Regions from separate parts of the Delftia sp. WSY_7 genome, predicted to be linked through region 2. Evidence: predicted binding sites of a transcription regulator. Region 2 holds the regulator's gene; the other holds the start of a gene.

Region 1 (9,898 bases), on a different contig from region 2:
CAGGCTCACGCGCTGCGCCAATCCCAGTCGCTGCAGGTTGTCCTGCGCACAGGCCAGGGCCCGGTCGCTCAGATCGGTGGCCACCACCTGCCGCACGCCACGGTGCAGCAAGAGAGCGGAAAGCACACCCGTGCCCGTGCCGATATCCCAGACTGCGGCATCGGCCTGCTGGGCTGCGGCCGGCAGGGGCGCCTGCGCCACCAGATCCAGGTACTCGCCGCGCACCGGGGAGAACACGCCGTAGTGCGGATGAATGCTGAACTCCGGCATGCCCGGCACAGCCAGGGCCACGCCCTTCTTGCGCCACTCATGCGCACCCAGCGCGCCCAGCAGTTCACGCAAGGGAACGATGACGCTGCGCGCACCCTGATCGGCGGGAATGTCGCCCCAGGCCTCGCGGCAGGCCTCGCTCCAGTCCGGTGCGCGGCGCAGGGCGCAATGCCAGCTGGCATCGAGCTCGATCATCACGCTGGACAGAATGCGTGCCCGCTGCGCCAGCGCCTGGCGGTGCAGGTGGAAGGCATGGGGAAAGACAGGCTTGGCGTCTTCCTTGCCGGCCCGCCGATGGCGAGCCTTGGCGGACGTCTCACGTGCAGGCTTGTCCAGGCGGCGGCCCAGCGCCGACAGCAATTGCCTGGCATTCTGGAAATCGCCGCGCCACAGCATCGCCTGGCCTTCGCAGGCCAGGCGGTAGGCGCTGTCGGCAGACAGGCTGTCGTCGGCGATGACGATGCGGCGCGGTGCGGTCATGGTGCTGTCCGCGCGCCACAGCGCTGCCTGCGTGGCCTCGTTCTCCTGCCATTGCAGCAGGGACCAGTTCTGGGAAGAGGACAAGGCCTGCTGCTCCGTGAGTGATTTAGGGGGAAAGCGGGTCGGAGACCCGATCAGTTCAGTGCGCGCTTGAGCCGCACTTCCTCGATCTTGAGACCGCCCACCTGGGCCGTCTTGGCGGTGGACATTTCGCGCTTGAAGCCGGCGAGCTCGTGAAAGCGCAGCGCGCGTTCATTGCGCAGCGGCACCCACGACGTGACATTGGTGCAGCCTTCTTCAAGCAGGCCGTCGCGTGCGGCGTCCCACAGGGCCACGCCCACACCCTGATTCCAGTGGGTAGGTGCAGCATAGATGGCCCAGATTTCACCGGTGGTCTGGCGCGACTTCTCATCGCGCGAGCGGTCGAAGCCGACGAAGCCGACGATCTTGTCGCCATCGATGGCGACCTGAACCTGGGGCTCGCAAAATTCAATGGCTTCGCGCCAATAGGCCTGGCGTTTTTCTACCGACGACATGCTCTTGAGCTGGTCATCGGGAACCAGACCTCGGTAAGCCTCCATGGCGGAAGCAGTATGGATCTGGGCAATCGCTTTTGCATCGCGGAGAGTGGCTGGACGAACCTGGATACTAGACATGGAAAAACCGAAACGAAAACAGGTGAAAATAGAAGGGCGTGATTTTCACCGGAATCGCGCTTTTTGCGTGCATCGAGCCCCTTAGCCATGCACGCAAGTACGGCTGTGCTCGTTTTCTTGCCCTCGGCTATCGGATGTGCTATGTGCTCTTCAAAAAAGAGCAGCTAGTGCATGCAACACAAGGCTCGCCAAGGAATCAGTTGACAATTCCTCACGATGCAGGCATGCCCGGCAGCACGCCCGATCGAGCCATTGCTCACAGCCAGCGGCGCATCAGTTCCATGATGCGATCGAACTTCGCACCATAGGGCGGATACAGCATGGCGGCCCCTGACCAGCGCGACTGCACGAACACCGCCTTCTGATGGCTCAGCCGCGCAAAGCCCTGCTCCGAATGATAGGCACCCCAACCGCTGTCGCCCACGCCACCGAAGGGCAGGTTCTCGTGCGCGAAGTGCAGCAGGGTGTCATTGACCGTCACCCCGCCGCTGATGGTGCGTGACAGCACCGCATCACGCACCTTCTCGTCGCGGCCGAACCAGTACAGCGCCAGCGGCCTGGGCCCGGCATTGATGGCCGAGACCACGTCGTCCAGCCTGTCGTAGCTGATCACGGGCAGGATGGGGCCGAAGATCTCCTCCTGCATGAGCTGCATCTGGCTGGTGGCATTGAAGACCAGGGCCGGTGCCATCTGGCGCTCCACGGCATCACCCCAGGCCATGTCCGCCCCCTCCTGGCTGGCGCCGCCGTCCTCCATCCATTCGACATGGGCGCCCATGCCCTGGGCCTGGCGCAGCATCTGCCGCAGGCGGGCCAGGTGGCGCTTGGTGAGGATGGCGGCATAGTCCGGGTTGCCGGCAAAGCGCGGGAACAGCCGCTGCGCGGCGGCGCGAAAGGCCTCGGCGAATTCGGCCTCCTGTCCACGCGGCAGCAGCACGTAGTCGGGGGCAATGCAGGTCTGGCCTGCGTTGACGAGCTTGCCATGTGCGATCTTGAGCGCTGCCTCCTTCAGGTCGCAGTCGGTGGAGACGATGCAGGGCGACTTGCCGCCCAGCTCCAGCGTGGTCGGCGTCAGGTGCGCTGCGGCCGCCTGGGCCACGCGCCGGCCCACGGCCGTCGATCCGGTGAACAGCAGATGGTCGAAGTGCAGGCCCGAGAACTGCGTGGCCACGCTCACATCGCCCTCGATCACGGCGAACTCCTCGGGCGCAAAGAACTGCCCCACCAGCGCGGCCAGTTGCGCCGACGTGTGCGGCGTGAGTTCGCTGGGCTTGAGCATGACGCGGTTGCCCGCTGCCAGGGCCGTGATGGCAGGCCCCAGCGCCAGCTGCACCGGATAGTTCCACGGAGAGATCACCCCCACCACGCCCAGCGGCTGGCGCTCTATCCACCCACGGCCCGGCATGAGCATCAGCGGCGTGCGCACCCGCTGGCGCCCCGACCAGCGCGCCAGATGGCGCAGCGTGTGCTTGAGCAGGTTGCGCAGCACGAACAGCTCCACCATCTCGGTCAACCGTGGCGAGCGCATGCCGAAGTCGGCCTGCACTGCGGCAGCCAGCACGGGGCCGTGCTCGTCCAGCAGCTTTTGCATGCGCAGCAGCCTCTCGCGGCGCACCAGCAGCGGCACGTCCACCTGCGCCCGGCTGGCCTGGTACTGAAGTTCGAAGACGCGATGAAGATCCATCTGGGTCATAGGGCTCAATGGTAAGAAGACGCGGCAGACGCTCTCATGCTGCACAGGCCGCCTGCGGATTGGCTGGATACGGCGGCAAGCAGCCAGAACGGCTCGGAGAAAAAAAAGGGAGCCTTGCACGGGCTCCCGAGGGTTACAGACTATACGGGCCGATATGCGCGGCCTGGGCGCGAAGATGCGCAGGCCGCGTAAAGGCTGCAGCAAGACGCTTCAGGGCTCGCGCACTTCACGGGGCTGAACGTCGGTCACCTCGCCCGCTCCCGGCAGCACGCCTGCGCCTGCACCTGCGCGACGGCCACCGCCTTCAGCCGCGCCGTAGGCGCGCTGCGGGCGCTGGGCCATCCACTCGGAGCCGGAGCGGTAGACGGTCTGCCAGCCAGCCCGCGGGCTCATGCGCATGGCCCAGGGCATGACCGGCTGGCCGGTGAGCCTGGCCCACAGCGCCCGCACGGCCCAGACCAGGGCCAGCAGCGCAGCTGCGGTGAGCAGGCTGACAAAGAAGACCAGGCCCACAAGCATCAGCAGGATGCGAACGGCCCAGCGGGTCAGGGTGGCGACGAAATCGTTCAAAGCAAAGCCTTTCTTGGCTGGCCCGGTGCGTCAGGCGGAGTCTGCCGCATCGAACCGGAATACGCCCGGTTCCTGTACCGGGTCCACATGCACCGCAATCGTGCTCTTGGGCGGGAAGCGCCCTTCGAGCAGCAGTTTCGACAACGGATTCTCGATCCGCTGCTGTATCGCGCGCTTGAGCGGCCGGGCCCCGAAAACGGGATCGAAGCCCACCTTGGCCAGTTCGGCCAGTGCCTGGTCGGACACCTGCAGCGCAAGGTCCATTTTCTCCAAACGCCGCTCCAGCAGCTTGAGCTGAATCCTTGCGATCGACTCGATATTCTTCGCGTCGAGCGCGTGGAACACCACGGTCTCGTCGATGCGGTTGAGGAATTCGGGTCGGAAATGGTTCTTGAGTTCCCCCCAGACCGCGTCTTTCACATCATCGTAATCCTCGCCGACCATGGCCTGGATCAGCAAAGAGCCTATGTTGCTCGTCATCACGATGACCGTATTCTTGAAGTCCACGGTGCGGCCCTGGCCGTCGGTCAGCCGGCCGTCGTCCAGTACCTGCAGCAGCACGTTGAAGACGTCGGGATGGGCCTTCTCCACCTCGTCGAGCAGCAGCACGCTGTAGGGCTTGCGGCGAACGGCCTCGGTCAGGTAGCCGCCTTCCTCGTAGCCCACGTAGCCGGGCGGCGCGCCGATCAGGCGGGCCACGGAATGCTTTTCCATGAACTCGCTCATGTCGATGCGCACCAGATGGTCTTCGCTGTCGAACAGGAAGCCGGCCAGCGCCTTGCACAGTTCCGTCTTGCCCACGCCCGTGGGGCCCAGGAACAGGAAGGAACCGGTGGGCCGGTTGGGATCGGACAGGCCCGAGCGCGAACGGCGGATGGCGTTGGCCACGGCCGAGATGGCCTCGTCCTGGCCGACGACGCGGTCATGCAGCCGGTCTTCCATGCGCAGCAGCTTGTCCTTCTCGCCCTGCATCATCTTGGCCACGGGAATGCCCGTGGCACGGCTGACCACCTCGGCAATCTCCTCGGCGCCCACATGGGTGCGCAGCAATCTGTGGGCGGGCGCACCGCCCTGCCCTTGCTCGCTGGCCTGGGCTTCATTGAGCTGCTTTTCCAGCGAGGGCAGCTTGCCGTACTGCAGCTCGGCCACCTTGTTGAAGTCGCCCTTGCGCTTGAGCTCGTCGATCTGGATGCGGATCTGGTCGATCTCCTTGCGGATCTGCTCGGAGCCCTGGGCGCTGGCCTTCTCGCTCTTCCACACGTCTTCGAGGTCGGCGTACTCGCGCTCCAGGCTGCCGAGTTCCTCCTCGATCAGTTGCAGGCGCTTTTGCGAGGCCTCGTCCTTTTCCTTCTTCATGGCCTCGCGCTCGATCTTGAGCTGGATCATGCGGCGCTCGAGCTTGTCCATGACCTCGGGCTTGGAGTCGATCTCGATCTTGATCTTGGCCGCAGCCTCGTCGATCAGGTCGATGGCCTTGTCGGGCAGGAAGCGGTCGGTGATGTAGCGGTGGCTCAGCTCGGCCGCGGCCACAATGGCCGGGTCGGTGATGTCCACGCCGTGGTGGGCCTCGTAGCGCACCTGCAGGCCGCGCAGGATGGCGATGGTGTCCTCGACCGAGGGCTCCTCGACCAGCACCTTCTGGAAGCGCCGCTCCAGCGCCGCATCCTTTTCGATGTACTTGCGGTATTCATCGAGCGTGGTCGCGCCGATGCAGTGCAGCTCGCCGCGCGCCAGGGCCGGCTTGAGCATGTTGCCCGCGTCCATGGCGCCGTCGGCCTTGCCGGCACCGACCATGGTGTGGATCTCGTCGATGAACAGGATGATGCGCCCCTCTTCCTGGGCCACTTCCTTGAGCACGGACTTCAGGCGTTCCTCGAAGTCGCCGCGGTACTTGGCGCCGGCCAGCAGGCCCGCCATGTCCAGCGACAGCACGCGCTTGTTCTTGAGGCTTTCGGGCACCTCGCCGGCCACGATGCGCTGGGCCAGGCCCTCGACAATGGCGGTCTTGCCCACGCCGGGCTCGCCGATGAGCACGGGGTTGTTCTTGCTGCGGCGCTGCAGCACCTGGATGGAGCGGCGGATTTCGTCGTCGCGGCCGATCACCGGATCGAGCTTGCCGATGCGCGCGCGCTCGGTCAGGTCCATGGTGTATTTCTTGAGGGCCTCGCGCTGGCCTTCGCCTTCGGCACTGTCCATGGTCTGGCCGCCGCGCACGGCGTTGATGGCCGACTCCAGGCTGGAGCGCGTCACGCCGCTTTCCTTGAGCAGTTGGCCCGCACGCGTGGAGGCGCCGCTGCTGTCGGTCAGCGCCAGCAGGAACAGCTCGCTGGCAATGAACTGGTCGCCGCGCTTGAGGGCTTCCTTCTCGGTCGCCTGCAGCAGGCGGCCCAGCTCGGAGCCGACCTGCACCTGGTCCTGATGCTGCACGCGCGGCAGGTCTGCCAGGGCCTTCTCGGCCGCGGCCTGCAGCTGGCCCACGTTGGCGCCGGCACGCTGCAAGAGCGAGCGCGGACCGTCGTCCTGGCGCAGCAGCGCCACGAGCAGGTGCAGGGGTTCGATATTGGATTGGTCACCGCCCAGGGCCAGCGTTTGCGCGTCGGCCAGGGCTTCCTGGAACTTGGTTGTCAGTTTGTCGATTCGCATGGTGTTTCTTTTCGCTCCTGAAACAGGGTCATTGCGATTTATCTGATACCGGCAGGGCAAATTTCAAGCCATGCCCGGCCCGCAAGGACAGACGCTTGCGCCAGATCAAGGCCGGCGAGGCCGGCCATCCTTCTCAAGCATTGCGCTGAAAGATCGAGAACTGCGTAGGCGTAACGCCCAAATGCGCCCGGAAGCTGCGCACCAGGTGGCTGGCGCTGGAAAAGCCGCAATCCAGCGCCAGCTCGGCCAGCGGCGGCACGTTGCGCGCAGACAGGGCACGCCGTGCCCGGGCCAGGCGCTGCTGCAGCACCCATTCGTGCACCGTGCAGCCCATGCTCTGGCGGAACATGCGTGCGAAATGGAATTCCGAAAGGCAGGCCTGTCTCGCCAGTGCCGGCAGCGACACGGCCTTGGAGTCATGCAGATGCGCCTCGATATGGGCAAGCACCCTGCGCCGCACGGCCGCAGAGAGCCCGCCCAGCGGCCGCTGCAGCGCCTGCACCTGGCGCGGCGTGGCGGACTGCAGCACCAGCCGGTCCACCAGCTGCTGGCCAATGGCATCGGCCGCCAGTTGCTGCTGCGGGTCCTGCCAGTCCAGCTGCATCAGCGCACGGGCACCGGCGTGGAAGGCCTGATCGTCCCCGTAGATCTGCGCACGCAAGGTGCGCGAGCGGGGCTCGGCATCCAGCATGCGGACCACGCGCCCCGCCCAGGCCAGGTCGGACACATACAGGTGCAGGAACTGCACGGGCGATCGCACCAGCCAGTGCGATTCGTCCTCTGGCGTGAAGATGCAGATGCGCCCCGGCGCCCCCATGGCCTCGGGCCGCGCCTTGAGCTGCGAGCCCTCGCCGCCGGCCAGGTAGACCGACAGCGTGTGGTGACCGGGCTGGCAGTAGCGCACCTCGTCGTCCACATTGGCCCAGACGGCCAGCTCCACCCCCTCGCTCAGGCGCACGCGCCGCTGCAGCCGGGCCTTGGAGCGTGACAGCACCTGGCACAGGTGGCTGGAGGGCAGCTCGGGCAGCGGCGTGGGCGTCATGGCAGCGATTGTGGTCCCGCAGCCATACCGACGCATGGCGCCAGGCCATCAAACCGCAGGAATCTGCCATGCCCGCCCAGCCTGCGGCGCCATCATCACCGGCCATGACTGCCACCCTCTATGCCCTGGTCGTGCTGATCTGGGGTTCGACCTGGATCGCCCTGAAGCTGCAGCTGGGCACCGTGCCCGTGGAGCTGTCCATTGCCTACCGCTTTGCGCTGGCCGCCGTGCTGATGTTCGCCTGGCTGGCCTGGTCGCGCCAGCTGCGCGTCCCACGCGGCCCGGCGCTGCCGCGCGTGCTGGCCCAGGGCCTGTGCCTGTTCAGCTTCAACTTCGTGTGCTTCATGCATGCCAGCGAGACGCTGGCCAGCGGCCTGGCCGCCGTGGTGTTCTCCAGCGCCAATCTCTGGAACGCGCTGCTGGCGCGCATCATCCACGGCCGCAGGCTGGCGCCCCATGTGCTGGCCGGCAGCCTCTTCGGCCTTGCAGGCCTGGTGGCGCTGTTCTGGCTCGAGCTGCGCGCAGGCCGGCATGCCAGCCTGCCCGGCCTGGCCTGGGCCGTGCTGGGCACGCTGTGCTTTTCCTGCGGGAACATGCTGTCGGCCTCGCTGCAGTCCATGGGCTGGCGGCCGGCCCAGACCAATGCCTGGGGCATGCTGGCCGGCACGCTGCTGCTGACAGGCTATGCGCTGGTGGCAGGCCTGCCCTGGCGCTTCGATGCCAGCTGGACCTATGTGGGCTCCTGGCTGTACCTGGCCATTCCGGGCTCGGTGATCGCGTTCACGGCCTATCTGACCCTGGTCGGGCGCCTGGGCCCCGAGAAGGCGGCGTATGCGACGGTGCTGTTCCCCATCGTTGCGCTCAGTATCTCGGCCCTTTTCGAAGGCTATGTGTGGACGCCGCTGGCCGTGGGTGGCCTGCTGCTGGTGATGTTCGGCAACCTGCTGGTGTTCCGGCCGCCGCAATGGTTGCGGGGTGCCGCACTGCGCAGGGCCTGAAGCGTCAGCTCACTGGCGCCAGCGCGCCAGCGCCTCTTCGTCGCTGACGCGCGCATCCACCCAGCGCGCGCCCTCGGGCGTCTGTTCCTTTTTCCAGAAAGGCGCCAGCGACTTGAGGTAGTCCATGATGTATTCGCAGGCCTGGAAAGCCATGCCCCGGTGCGATGCAGTGACGGCCACGAGCACGATCTGGTCCATGGGCTGCAACGGGCCGATGCGGTGGATGACGCGCGCGCCATGGATGCCGAAGCGCTGGACCGCCTCGTCGATGATGGCCTCGATGGATTTCTCGGTCATGCCCGGGTAGTGCTCCAGCTCCATGCTTGCCACGGCGGCGCCCTCGTTGCGGTCGCGCACGGTGCCTATGAAGCTGCATACCGCGCCCACGCGGGCGTCGCCGGAGCGCAGGGCGGCGAGTTCGGCCGATACGTCGAAATCCTCGGTCTGGATGGATACACGGGCTGCTTGCATGCCCGCATTGTCGCAGGGCGGCGGCGCGCCAGAAGGCGATGAACGCGGTAGCATTGCCCTCCCCCGCCCCCAGCGCTTTTTTGCTGCGGCGGGCCACGCATGGCCACACTCACGATCACCACCCCCGAATACACGCTCTATCCCTCGCCGCGCAACGAGCAGCGCGTGGTCTACGAGCACCAGCTGTTCGTGCCCCATCCCTACACCATCATCCACCTGCCCGACTACGGCTTTCGCGGCAAGGCCACGCTGTTTGCAGCCCACCGGCTGGGCGACGGCAAGATGGGCCAGCTGGTGAGCTGCGAGCTGGCCGAAGACATCGCACGCTTCGAACGCCTGTTCGAACCCGATTGAGGCGCGCCATGGACGAGACCAGCCAGATACAGCCGCCGCCGAGCTTTGCCGCCCTGTATGCCGACCGGCACGGCCGGCTCAAGGCATCGATTGCAGACGTGGTCGGGCGCTATGAACTGTGCGAGGACCTGGCCAGCCACCTGGTCGAGCAGGCACAGACGCTTTACCACTCGGGCAATTCCTCGGAGCAAGGCGTGCTGCTGGGCATGCACGCCGGCCTGGCTGCCGAAGGCTCCATCGTCAGCCCCGGCGAGGCACGCTGGATCGTGCAGCGCCTGGCCGAGCTGCTGGAGTGGCAGGCACCGCTGCTGCCCGATGCATCAACCCCTCCCGGCGCCGAAGGCGCAGCCTGAAGGTCACCACCGAGGCGCTCAGGCGCGCTACACTGCGCGCCATGCCTGCCATCTTTGCCTTCCCCACATGCCACGGCGATGCCGTGCGCCTGTGCCTGGGCAAAGCCTGCAAACCCCAGCTCGTCTGACCGGAGCTGAGGTTCCGTCCAGATGAGCGACGGAACCGGCCCGGCAGCCTCCATCTCCCCTTCCCGCATCCCTTCAGGCGCCTGCCTTTCCGCCCTCGGTCTGGCCGGTGGCTGCGTCCGGTCGTTCATTGTTTGAATCACCCGAAGGGATCTTCCATGTCTTTGCCTTCCACCACCTCGCCACAGGCCCGATTCCAGGGGCTGTGGCTTCCGCTGGTCACGCCCTTTCTTCCTGGAGAT
Region 2 (9,898 bases):
CTTTCTCGACAAGCGCGGGGTCGGCCCGGACCTGTCCGTGAAGATGGCGATCGCCACGGCCATGGCCACCATCGTGTTCACCTCGATCTCCAGCCTGCGCGCCCACCACGGTCGCGGCGCCGTACGCTGGGACATCGTGCGCAGCCTGGCGCCGGGCATCATCACGGGCGGGCTGCTGGCCAGCCTGGGAGTCTTCGCACTGCTGCGTGGCAAGTACCTGGCGCTGTTCTTTGGCGTGTTCATCGGCTACATGGCGCTGCGCATGCTGCGCAGCAACAGCCAGCCCACGGCCACGCGCGCCCTGCCGGGGCCGCTGGGGCTGTACGGTGCGGGTACGGGCCTGGGCTTCATCTCGGGGCTGGTGGGTGCGGGCGGGGCCTTCATCAGCGTGCCCTTCATGATGCGCTGCTCGGTGCCCATGCACATGGCCGTGGGCACCAGCGCGGCGCTGGGCTTTCCGATTGCCGTGGTGAATGCGGCAGGCCTGATCTTCACAGGCGCCGGTGATGCGGGACGCCCCGAATACTCGCTGGGCTACCTGTGGCTGCCGGCCCTGCTGGCACTGGCCTGCTGCAGCGTGCTGACCGCACCGCTGGGCGCGCGGGCCGCGCACCGGCTGCCCGTGGCCCAGCTCAAGCGGATCTTCGCCACGCTGCTGTTCGGCCTGGCGGCCTACATGCTCTGGAAGGGCTTGAGCGCGGGCAGCTGAGCGCTTGCCACCTGGGCCATTCTCTGCCGGTAGGCGATGGCGCCGATGCCGGCGCGCTGGGCCTGCAGGCATTCGCCGAATTGCTCGCGCGGCAGGCCCGGCGCGCACAGAAAGCCCTGGAAGTAGTGGCCCTGCATGCGGTGGATGGCCGTCAGCTGCTCGTGCGTTTCCACGCCCTCGGCCACGATCTCCACGCCCAGCGCCAGCCCCAGGCTGATGATGGCACCGACGATGGCCTGGTCGCCCTCGTCGCTGGGCAGGCCGCGCACAAAGCTCTGGTCGATCTTGATCTTGGAGATGGGCAGCTTCTTCAGGTAGGCCAGGTTGGAGTAGCCGGTGCCGAAGTCGTCAATCACCATGCCCACACCCAGATCGGCGATCTGGCATACGCGCAGCGCCATGTCCTGTGCATCCTGCAGCAGGATGCTTTCGGTCAGCTCCAGCTCCAGCAGATGGGGCTCCAGGCCATAGCGGCGCAGCAGCTCGGTCACGCGCTCGACAAAGCCCGACTGGCGAAATTCCAGCGCCGAGACGTTGACCGACACCTTGATCGGCATGCCCTGCTTCTGCCAGCGCGCAGCCTCCTGCACCGCCTGCTCCATGACCCAGGCGCCCAGCGTGACGATGTAGCCCGACTCCTCGGCCAGCGGGATGAAGACACCGGGCGAGACCACGCCGAATTCGGGGTCGGTCCAGCGCAGCAGCGCCTCGGCCGCGACGATGCGGTCGCTGTCGATGTGCACCTGGGGCTGGAAGTACACGGCCATGCGGCCATGCTCCAGCGCCTGGCGCATGGCATGCTCCAGCTTCATGCGCGACAGCAGGCCCGCGCTCATTTGCGGCTGGTAGAAGCTGAAATGGCCCCGGCCCCGCTCCTTGACGCGGTACATGGCCGTGTCGGCCTGGCGGATCAGCTCGTCCAGCGTGAGGCCGTCGGCCGGGTACTGGGCCACGCCGATGCTGCACTGCACGGAAAAACCCAGGCCGTCGAGCAGGAAGGGCCGCTCCATCTCCTGCAGGATGCGCTTGGCCACCGCTGCAGCCAGCTCGGCGTTGCAGCCGTGCAGGTAGAGCACGAACTCGTCGCCGCCCAGGCGGCACAGGATGTCTACCGGCCGCATGCAGTCGCTCAGGCGCTGTGCGACCAGCTTGAGCACTCGGTCGCCGAACTGGTGGCCCAGCGAGTCGTTGATGATCTTGAAGCGGTCCAGGTCGATGAACAGGATGCTGAACACCGTGCCGCCTGCGCGTGCGGCCTCGATGGCCGCATCCACGCGCTCCGTGAGATTGAGCCGGTTGGGCAGGCCGGTGAGCGCGTCGCTGTAGGCCAGCTGTTCGATGCGCTGCTGTGCCACGCGCTGCTGGGTGAGGTCGCGCATGAAGCCGATGCTCTGCACCACGTCGCCCTGCGCATTGCGCAGCGGCACCCAGGACAGGCGCACGGCGCAGCGCGCACCGCCGGCCTGGCGCAGCCACAGGTCGCCCTCCCAGAAGCCGCCTTGATGCCACTGTATGCGGGCCAGGTCGCCCAGCGTGTCGGATGGGTCTTCGGTGGCTTCGAACAGCGATTCCACCGTGCGGCCCTGCACGGGCATGCCGCCCAGCAAGCGTTCGCAGGCCGGGTTGGTACGTGCCACGTCCATGTGGCCATCGGCGATGAAGATGCCGTCCAGGCTGGACTCGAAGACCCGCGCAGCCAGCTCCAGGCCCGCCTGGGTCTGGGCCTCGGCCGTGATGTCGCGGAAGGAGAAAATGCGCCCCATGGGCAGGCCCCGGCGCAGTTGGGGCACGGCGCGGCGCTCCAGGATGCGGCCGTCGCGCAGGTCCAGTACGTCGGACGCTTCCATCAGGGGCTGGGCCGACAGCAGCTTCAACTGCTGCGCGTAGGACTCGGCATCGCGCACCTGGCCGGCCAGGTGATCGAGGATGGCCGCGTCGTTGCGGCGCACCAGCAACGCCTCGGGAATGCCCCAGAGCGTGGCGAATCGGTGGTTGAAGGCGCGGATGCGGCCATCGGGATCGCACACCAGGATGGCGTCGGCCGCCGACTCCAGCGTGGCGCGCAACTCGCCCAGCAGGCTTTCGAATTCGGCCTCGTGCAGCGCCTGCTCGCGCCGGTCCAGCATGCTGACCAGGAGCACCTCGCCGTCGAGCGCGCGCACGCGCATCTCCACGGGCGCCAGCTGGCCGTCGGCACGGCGCACCTCGGAAATGAACTGGGCGCCGGCCTGCCAGTTGAAAGGGTCGCTCCAGAACGCCTGCTGCTGCGGCGTGGCGGCCAGCACCTGCACGGGCAATCCCACGGCGGCATCGGTCTCATAGCCGGTGACGGATTCGCTGGCGGCGTTGGCGCGCAGCACCTTCAGGCTGCGGGCATCGATCAGCCACAGCGCCTCCTGCAGGGCATCGAGCAGGCGGGGCCAGGCGCGGTTGAGCGCTTGCTTGTTCAAGACGCCACCTTCGGCGGATCCAATTCCACCGCCCGTTCAAAGTAATAGCAGACACGCCGGCGCGGCGACAGATAGTCCAGCGCGTCGCGCGGCAACTGCGCAGGAGCCACGCCCCGGCGTATGCCCAGCGCGGGAAACAGCTCCAGCGCCAGCACGGGCGCCTGGGCGGCCGGCACGCTGGCGTCATGGACCATCACCGAAGGCTTGAGCGGCCGTGATGCATTGACGGACATGACCATGGCATGGCGCCCATCGGTCAGCTCCACCACCGAGCCCGGCGGGAACACGCCCATCATCCGGATGAAGCCATTGAGCACGGGCGCGGCGAACTTGTCGCGCAGCCGGCTGAACAGCATGGACAGCGCCTCGTGCGGCGTGTGCGGCGTCTGCGCATCGCCGGGATTGCACAGGCGGTCATAGGTGTTGACCAGGGCCAGGATCTGGCCCGTGAGCTCCATGTCCTCGGCCACCAGGCTCAGCGGGAATCCCGTGCCGTCGGCCCATTCATGGTGCTGAGCGATGGCGGTGGTGACCTGGGCCGACAGGCCCATGCGCATGGCGATGGCCACCGATTCACCCACATGGCGCTCGTAGCGGTCGCGCAGCGCGTCGGGCACGGAAGACTCCAGGGCCAGGCCGTGCATGCCCTCGGCGCCGGCCACCGGCTTGCCGGCATCGTGCAGCAGCGCCGCCAGGCCCAGGTCGCGCAGCAGCGCAGCCTCCAGGCCCAGGGCCCGGCCCAGCAGCAGGCCGAGCACGGTCACGTTGACGGCATGCACGCTCTGGTTGCTGCCCACGCCATCGGACAGGAGGTGAATCGCCACGTCCTGCGGGCCGGCCAGTTCGGCCAGGCAGCCGTCGACCAGGGCTTCGGTGGGCATGCGCGCCTGCTCGGGCGCGCTGGCAAGGGTGGTTTCGATGGCCACATAGCCACGCTCCACCTTCTGAAAGCGCGCATTGCAGTCCTCCAGCCGGCCGCGCCAGTTGGGCACGGACAGCAGCAGCGGCGCTGCGGGTGCAGGTTCCTCGGCGGGCTCGGCTGCGGCGGCCGCCACAGCGGGCAGCGGCTGCGGCGGCGGAGTGCGCACCTCGGCCGGCCAGGCGTCGCTTTTGTGCGGAACGCAGCGCACCGCCTCCAGGCCCAGGGATTTCAGGGTCTGGATCTGTGCGCTGGAGGTGATCTTGAAGCTGCTGACCGGAAAAGGATGGTTCAGCCATCCAACATCGAGCTGGACAAACATGCCCGGACGGAGGTCTCGGATATCGATGAGGACGGAATGGTTCACGCGCGGCAACGGCCCCGAGGCTGAAGGAATCGGCAAATGTAAGCCGATGATTCGGGCATTATCTCCAGTTCTGAGGGCCTTGCAGGCAATCCGCGACCCTCAGGACCAAGTCTGTCCCCCGCTGTTGTTCATCGGCACCAGAGACTGGGCTTGTAGATCAGGTCCATCCACAGCGCCCACACGGCCACGCCCACCAGCATCAGGCCGGCCAGCCGCGTGCCCCATTCGGCACGCAGACCGTTCAGGCGCTGGCGGCCCAGCCGCCACAGCCAGGGGCCGGCCACCAGCCACAGCCCGCTGCCCACGCCAAAGGCCACCATGGCCGATGCGCCCTGCAAGGGGCCACCGCTGAGCGCGGCGACCAGCACGGCCGAATACAGCAGTCCGCAGGGCATGAGCGCCCAGGCATAGCCCGCCGCCAGCGTGCCGCCAGGGGCGGACACCCAGGGCTGCACGCGCCGCCAGGCGGCGCGGCCCGCAGACTCCAGCCAGGCGGGCTGGCGGGCCTGCACCATCATGGCCAGGCCCCAGGCCATCACGGCGACATGGGTCAGCGTCCAGAACGGCTGCAGCGCCGTGGTCTGGCTGGTGAGCCAGGACAGGCTTTCCATGGCCAGCGCCGAGGCAGCGCCCAGGCTGGCATAGCCGGCCAGCCGCCCGCTATGGAACAGCGCCGTGCGCAGCCACAGCCGGCTTTGCAGTCCATGGACGGCGACCACCTGCCCACCACCCTGTACCGTGCCCTGCCCCGCCCCGCCCGTGACCACGCCGCAGGGCGCGGCGCACATGGCAAGGCAATGGGGCCCGCCGACGAGCCCCATGATCAAAGCGGTCCAGAGCAGCGACAACAGCATGGGGCCTAGATGATCCTCGAAAACCGCGCCCGGTTCTTGTCGGCCTGCAGATATCGGTCAAACAGCATGGCCACGCCACGCACGAAGTACCAGCCCATGGGCGTGACCTGGAATCCCTCGTCGCTGATCTGCACCAGCCCCTTGGCCTGCAGGTCCTGAAGCGCCGCCAGCTCGGGGGCGAAGTACTCGCGAAAGCCCAGCAGCCAGGCCTGCTCCATGGGCTCGAACAGCACGGCGCCCTGGCACATGATGGCCATGATGACGGCGCGCCGCACCAGATCATCGCGCGACAGTGCCAGGCCGCGCACCACGGGCAGGTGGCCGGCGTCGATGGCGTCGTAGTACTCCTCCAGCGTCTTGGCGTTCTGGCTGTAGCTGGCCCCCACCTTGCCGATGGCCGACACGCCCAGCGCAATCAGGTCGCAGTCGGGCTGGGTGCTGTAGCCCTGGAAGTTGCGATGCAGCCGGCCCTGGCGCTTGGCCACGGCCAGCGCGTCCTCGGGCAAGGCGAAGTGGTCCATGCCCACGTAGACATAGCCGCCCTCCATGAAGGCCGCGATGGAGCGCGAGAGCATGGCCAGCTTGTCGGCGCCCTGGGGCAGGTCCTCGGCCGCGATGCGCCGCTGCGGCTTGAAGCGCTCGGGCAGGTGGGCATAGGCATAGAGCGCGATGCGGTCGGGCCGCAGCGCATTGACCTGGGCCAGCGTGCGCTCGAAGGACTCGGGCGTCTGCTTGGGCAGGCCGTAGATCAGGTCCACGTTGATGGAGGCAAAGCCCAGCTGCCGTGCCGCTGCCACCAGCGCGAACACCTGCTCGGCCGGCTGCACGCGGTGCACGGCGATCTGCACCTGTTCGTCGAAATCCTGCACGCCGAAGCTCAGGCGGTTGAAGCCCAGCTCCTTGAGCACGGCCAGGCGTTCGACGCTGACGGTGCGCGGATCGACCTCGATGGAGTATTCGCCGCCCGGCTCCAGCTTGAAATGCTCGCGCAGCAGGGCCATCAGCGTGCGCAGCTCATCGTCCGAGAAGAAGGTGGGCGTGCCGCCGCCCAGGTGCAGCTGGCTGACGGCCTGGCCCTTGCCGCAATGGGCCGTGTGCAAGGCCATCTCGCGCGCCAGGTAGTCCAGGTAGACGGCCGCGCGATCGTGGTGGCGCGTCACGATCTTGTTGCAGGCGCAGTAGTAGCACAGCGACTCGCAGAACGGCACATGCACATACAGCGACAAAGGCATGGCTCGCGCTGCGGTACTCGATTTGCGGTGCTCAAGTGCCAGGATATAGTCTTCAGCACCGAAAGCCTCCACGAAACGATCGGCCGTGGGGAACGAGGTGTATCGGGGCCCCGGTACGTCGAAGCGACGCAGCAGCTCTGGGGTGACAGCGGTCATGGGTTTTTTCCTCTAATGTCGTCCACTGTGCCGCAGCCCATTGGCCGCGTCCTTGACTCATATCAAGAGTTGTTCGCGGCAGTGCTGCGACAATTTGATCCAACTCATCGCCATCCACGAGGTCACCGCCGGCGCACTGCTGCGCCGCTGATGTTTACTCCATGAACCTTCAGACCATCAAAGCATCCTGTTCCAATTGCAACCTGCGCGAGCTGTGCATGCCCATGGGCCTGGATGCCGAGCAGATGCAGCGCATCGACGACATCGTGGCCACGCGCCGCAAGGTCAAGCGCGGCGGCCTGCTGTTTCGCAACGGTGAGTCCTTCACCTCGCTGTACGCCATCCGCACGGGCTTCTTCAAGACCTGCGTGGCCACCGAGGACGGGCGCGACCAGGTCACGGGCTTTCAGATGGCCGGCGAGATCATCGGCCTGGATGGCATCGTCAACGACCACCACACCTGCGATGCGGTCGCGCTGGAAGACGCCGAGGTCTGCGTCATGCCCTTCGACAAGCTGGAGGACCTGTCGCGCGAGGTCACGGCCCTGCAAAACCATGTGCACAAGGTCATGAGCCGCGAGATCGTGCGCGAGCATGGCGTGATGCTGCTGCTGGGCAGCATGCGTGCCGAGGAGCGCCTGGCCGCCTTCGTGCTCAACCTGGTGCAGCGCCTGCACGCCCGGGGCTTTTCCAAGTCGGAACTGGTGCTGCGCATGACGCGCGAGGAAATCGGCAGCTACCTGGGCCTGAAGCTGGAGACGGTGAGCCGCACCTTCTCGAAGTTTGCCGAGGAAAACATCATCGAGGTGCGCCAGCGCCATCTGCGCATCCTGGACACGGACGCGCTCAAGCGCATCGTCAACAGCCAGCAGTGCCAGTGAGGCCGCAAGGCCCCGCCCCCCGGCAATGAACAAGGCCCGCTGTCGCGGGCCTTGTTCATTGCCATTGCAGTGCACGCAGGTTCAATCGCGCCCCAGGCCCTGCATGGCCAGATTTGGGTCCGGCTCGGAGACCACGCCGTCGTTGAGATCGTGCGTGGAGCGTCCCAGCATGGTGGTCATGAGGCTGGACAGCATGGTCACGCCCCAGAAGGCGAAGAAGGCCAGCGTGTAGATTCCCTGCCGCGACCAGCCCAGGTCGCCGAGCCAGTGCAGCTCCAGCGGGTCCACGAAGGCGAATACCAGCATCTCCATCACGGCGGCGGCCAGAAAGGCCGGCCAGGCAATCCACATCCAGCGTTGGGCCAACATCAGCGATCTCCTTGAGCTGTCGAGGGGTGGCTTTCATTGTGCGCGCCGCCCTCGCACCGTGCCAAGCCCTGCGCACCCTGCACTGCCTGTAGGAAACCCTTGGCCCTCGCGCATGCTGGAGATGCCATCCACCATACAAAAAAGGCCGCGACTGCGGCCTTGTGCACGGCATTTTCCTGCGTTCAGCGGTCCGTGGGATGGTCCTGCGCGGGCGTGGCCGCGTGGTTGCGGCCGGTGACCGCGGGCGCCAGGCTCTTGGGCACTTCGCGCACGCCATCGGCACGCTCGTTGATGGTGATGCCATTGCGGTAATAGTCAGGATCGATCACGGGATCGGCGCCATTGATCGCAATGACGGCCGTGACCACGCCGGCCACCACGACGGCGGCCGGGCCGGCCACCACGAGCCAGACATGGGCGAACTTCCACCAGGGCTTGCCGGCGTCCGGATGCGAAGGGGCCGTGGCGGGCGCGGAGACTGCGGGACTGGAAGACATGGATAACCTCTTTCTTTCAAACAGCCGGCGCAGCCTGGGCGGTGCCGGCCAGACATATCACCGGGGCACCAGGAAGACGGCCTTTTCGGACGCGCGTCCCGCGCCTGAATGCACGGCATCGATATCGAAGAATACGGTGTGCGAGCCCGGCTCGGCGGAACCGTAGGGAATCTGCAGCCGCGCCGCAATGCCGCGCGTCTCGGCAGGGCCGACCTCGACCTCCTGCTCGGACGCCAACTCCAGCCCGTCGAGGCCATGGGCGCTGATGCGGTAGCGCTGGGCCTGCTCGGTGGCATTCATGATCTGCAGGCGGTAGACATTTTCCAGCTTGCCGCCCGCGACGATGCGCGACAGCGACGCCCGGTCGCGTATCACGTCGACCTTGACCGACTGGCGCAGCGCCAGGCTCACGATCATGGCCATGCTCAGGCCGATCAGCACGGCCGAGTAGACCAGTACGCGCGGACGGAAGATGCGGCGCAGCACCTGGGCCCGCCGCCACATGCCGGCCATGGCGTTCTGCGTGGTCAGCCGGATGAGGCCGCGCGGATACTCCATCTTGTCCATGATGGAATTGCAGGCGTCTATGCACAGACCGCAGCCTATGCATTCGTACTGCAGGCCGTTGCGGATGTCGATGCCCACGGGGCAGACCTGCACGCACATCTTGCAGTCGATGCAGTCGCCCAGGCCCTGGGCCTTGTAGTCCACCTTCTTGGTGCGCGGCGCGCGCGGCTCGCCCCGGCCCGTGTCGTAGCTGACGATCATGGTGTCGCGGTCGAACATGGCGCTCTGAAAGCGCGCATAGGGGCACATGTACTTGCAGACCTGCTCGCGCATGTAGCCGGCGTTGCCATAGGTGGCGAAGCCGTAGAACAGCACCCAGAAGACCTGCCAGCTGCCCTGCAGCGCCAGCAGCTCGCCGCCCAGCTCGCGGATGGGCACGAAGTAGCCCACGAAGGTGAAGCCGGTCCACAGGGCAATGGCAATCCACAGCAACTGCTTGAGCGACTTCTTCCAGAGCTTTTCAAAGGTCCAGCCGTTCTTGTCCAGGCGCATGCGCGCGCTGCGGTCGCCCTCGACCTTGCGCTCCACCCACATGAAGATTTCGGTGTAGACCGTCTGCGGGCAGGAAAAGCCGCACCACAGGCGACCGGCCACGGCCGTGAACAGGAACAGCGCCAGCGCCGAGATGATCAGCAGGCCCGCCAGGTAGATGAAATCCTGCGGGTACAGCACCAGCCCGAACAGGTAAAAGCGCCGCGCACCCAGGTCGAACAGCACCATCTGGCGCTGCCCCCATTCCAGCCAGGGCAGGCCATAGAAAACCAGTTGGGTGAGAAACACCAGAGCCCATCGCCAGCGTGCGAAGACACCGCTGATGGAGCGCGGGTAGACCTTCTTCTCGGACTCGAACATCGACACCAGCTGGCCCGGGTCCGGGTCGGCAGGCGTGATCGGAAT

Evidence for each region. The regulator FNR, encoded in region 2, switches genes on or off when oxygen is low (the NO sensors DNR and NnrR bind a similar motif). The targets are predictions, from matches to a motif close to TTGATNNNNATCAA.
Region 1: a site for FNR is predicted at 6,408-6,421, ahead of clpB (ATP-dependent chaperone ClpB). Genes of this name have one in related genera too.

The regions. Positions count from the first base shown of each region.
Region 1 covers NZ_JBICLB010000035.1:88,216-98,113, reverse strand. The annotation lists gene ACF8ME_RS20235 (class I SAM-dependent methyltransferase) at 1-834, opposite strand, end outside; gene ACF8ME_RS20230 (GNAT family N-acetyltransferase) at 885-1,406, opposite strand; gene ACF8ME_RS20225 (aldehyde dehydrogenase family protein) at 1,663-3,099, opposite strand; gene ACF8ME_RS20220 (hypothetical protein) at 3,310-3,669, opposite strand; gene clpB (ATP-dependent chaperone ClpB) at 3,700-6,312, opposite strand; gene ACF8ME_RS20210 (AraC family transcriptional regulator) at 6,446-7,354, opposite strand; gene ACF8ME_RS20205 (DMT family transporter) at 7,459-8,352, shown strand; gene moaE (molybdopterin synthase catalytic subunit MoaE) at 8,362-8,823, opposite strand; gene ACF8ME_RS20195 (hypothetical protein) at 8,923-9,177, shown strand; gene ACF8ME_RS20190 (hypothetical protein) at 9,186-9,530, shown strand; gene dapA (4-hydroxy-tetrahydrodipicolinate synthase) at 9,815-9,898, shown strand, end outside.
Region 2 covers NZ_JBICLB010000001.1:128,790-138,687, forward strand. The annotation lists gene ACF8ME_RS00670 (sulfite exporter TauE/SafE family protein) at 1-709, shown strand, start outside; gene ACF8ME_RS00675 (bifunctional diguanylate cyclase/phosphodiesterase) at 673-3,159, opposite strand; gene ACF8ME_RS00680 (HD-GYP domain-containing protein) at 3,156-4,400, opposite strand; gene ACF8ME_RS00685 (sulfite exporter TauE/SafE family protein) at 4,574-5,299, opposite strand; gene hemN (oxygen-independent coproporphyrinogen III oxidase) at 5,305-6,687, opposite strand; gene fnr (fumarate/nitrate reduction transcriptional regulator Fnr) at 6,849-7,568, shown strand; gene ACF8ME_RS00700 (hypothetical protein) at 7,650-7,937, opposite strand; gene ACF8ME_RS00705 (FixH family protein) at 8,120-8,434, opposite strand; gene ccoG (cytochrome c oxidase accessory protein CcoG) at 8,492-9,898, opposite strand, start outside.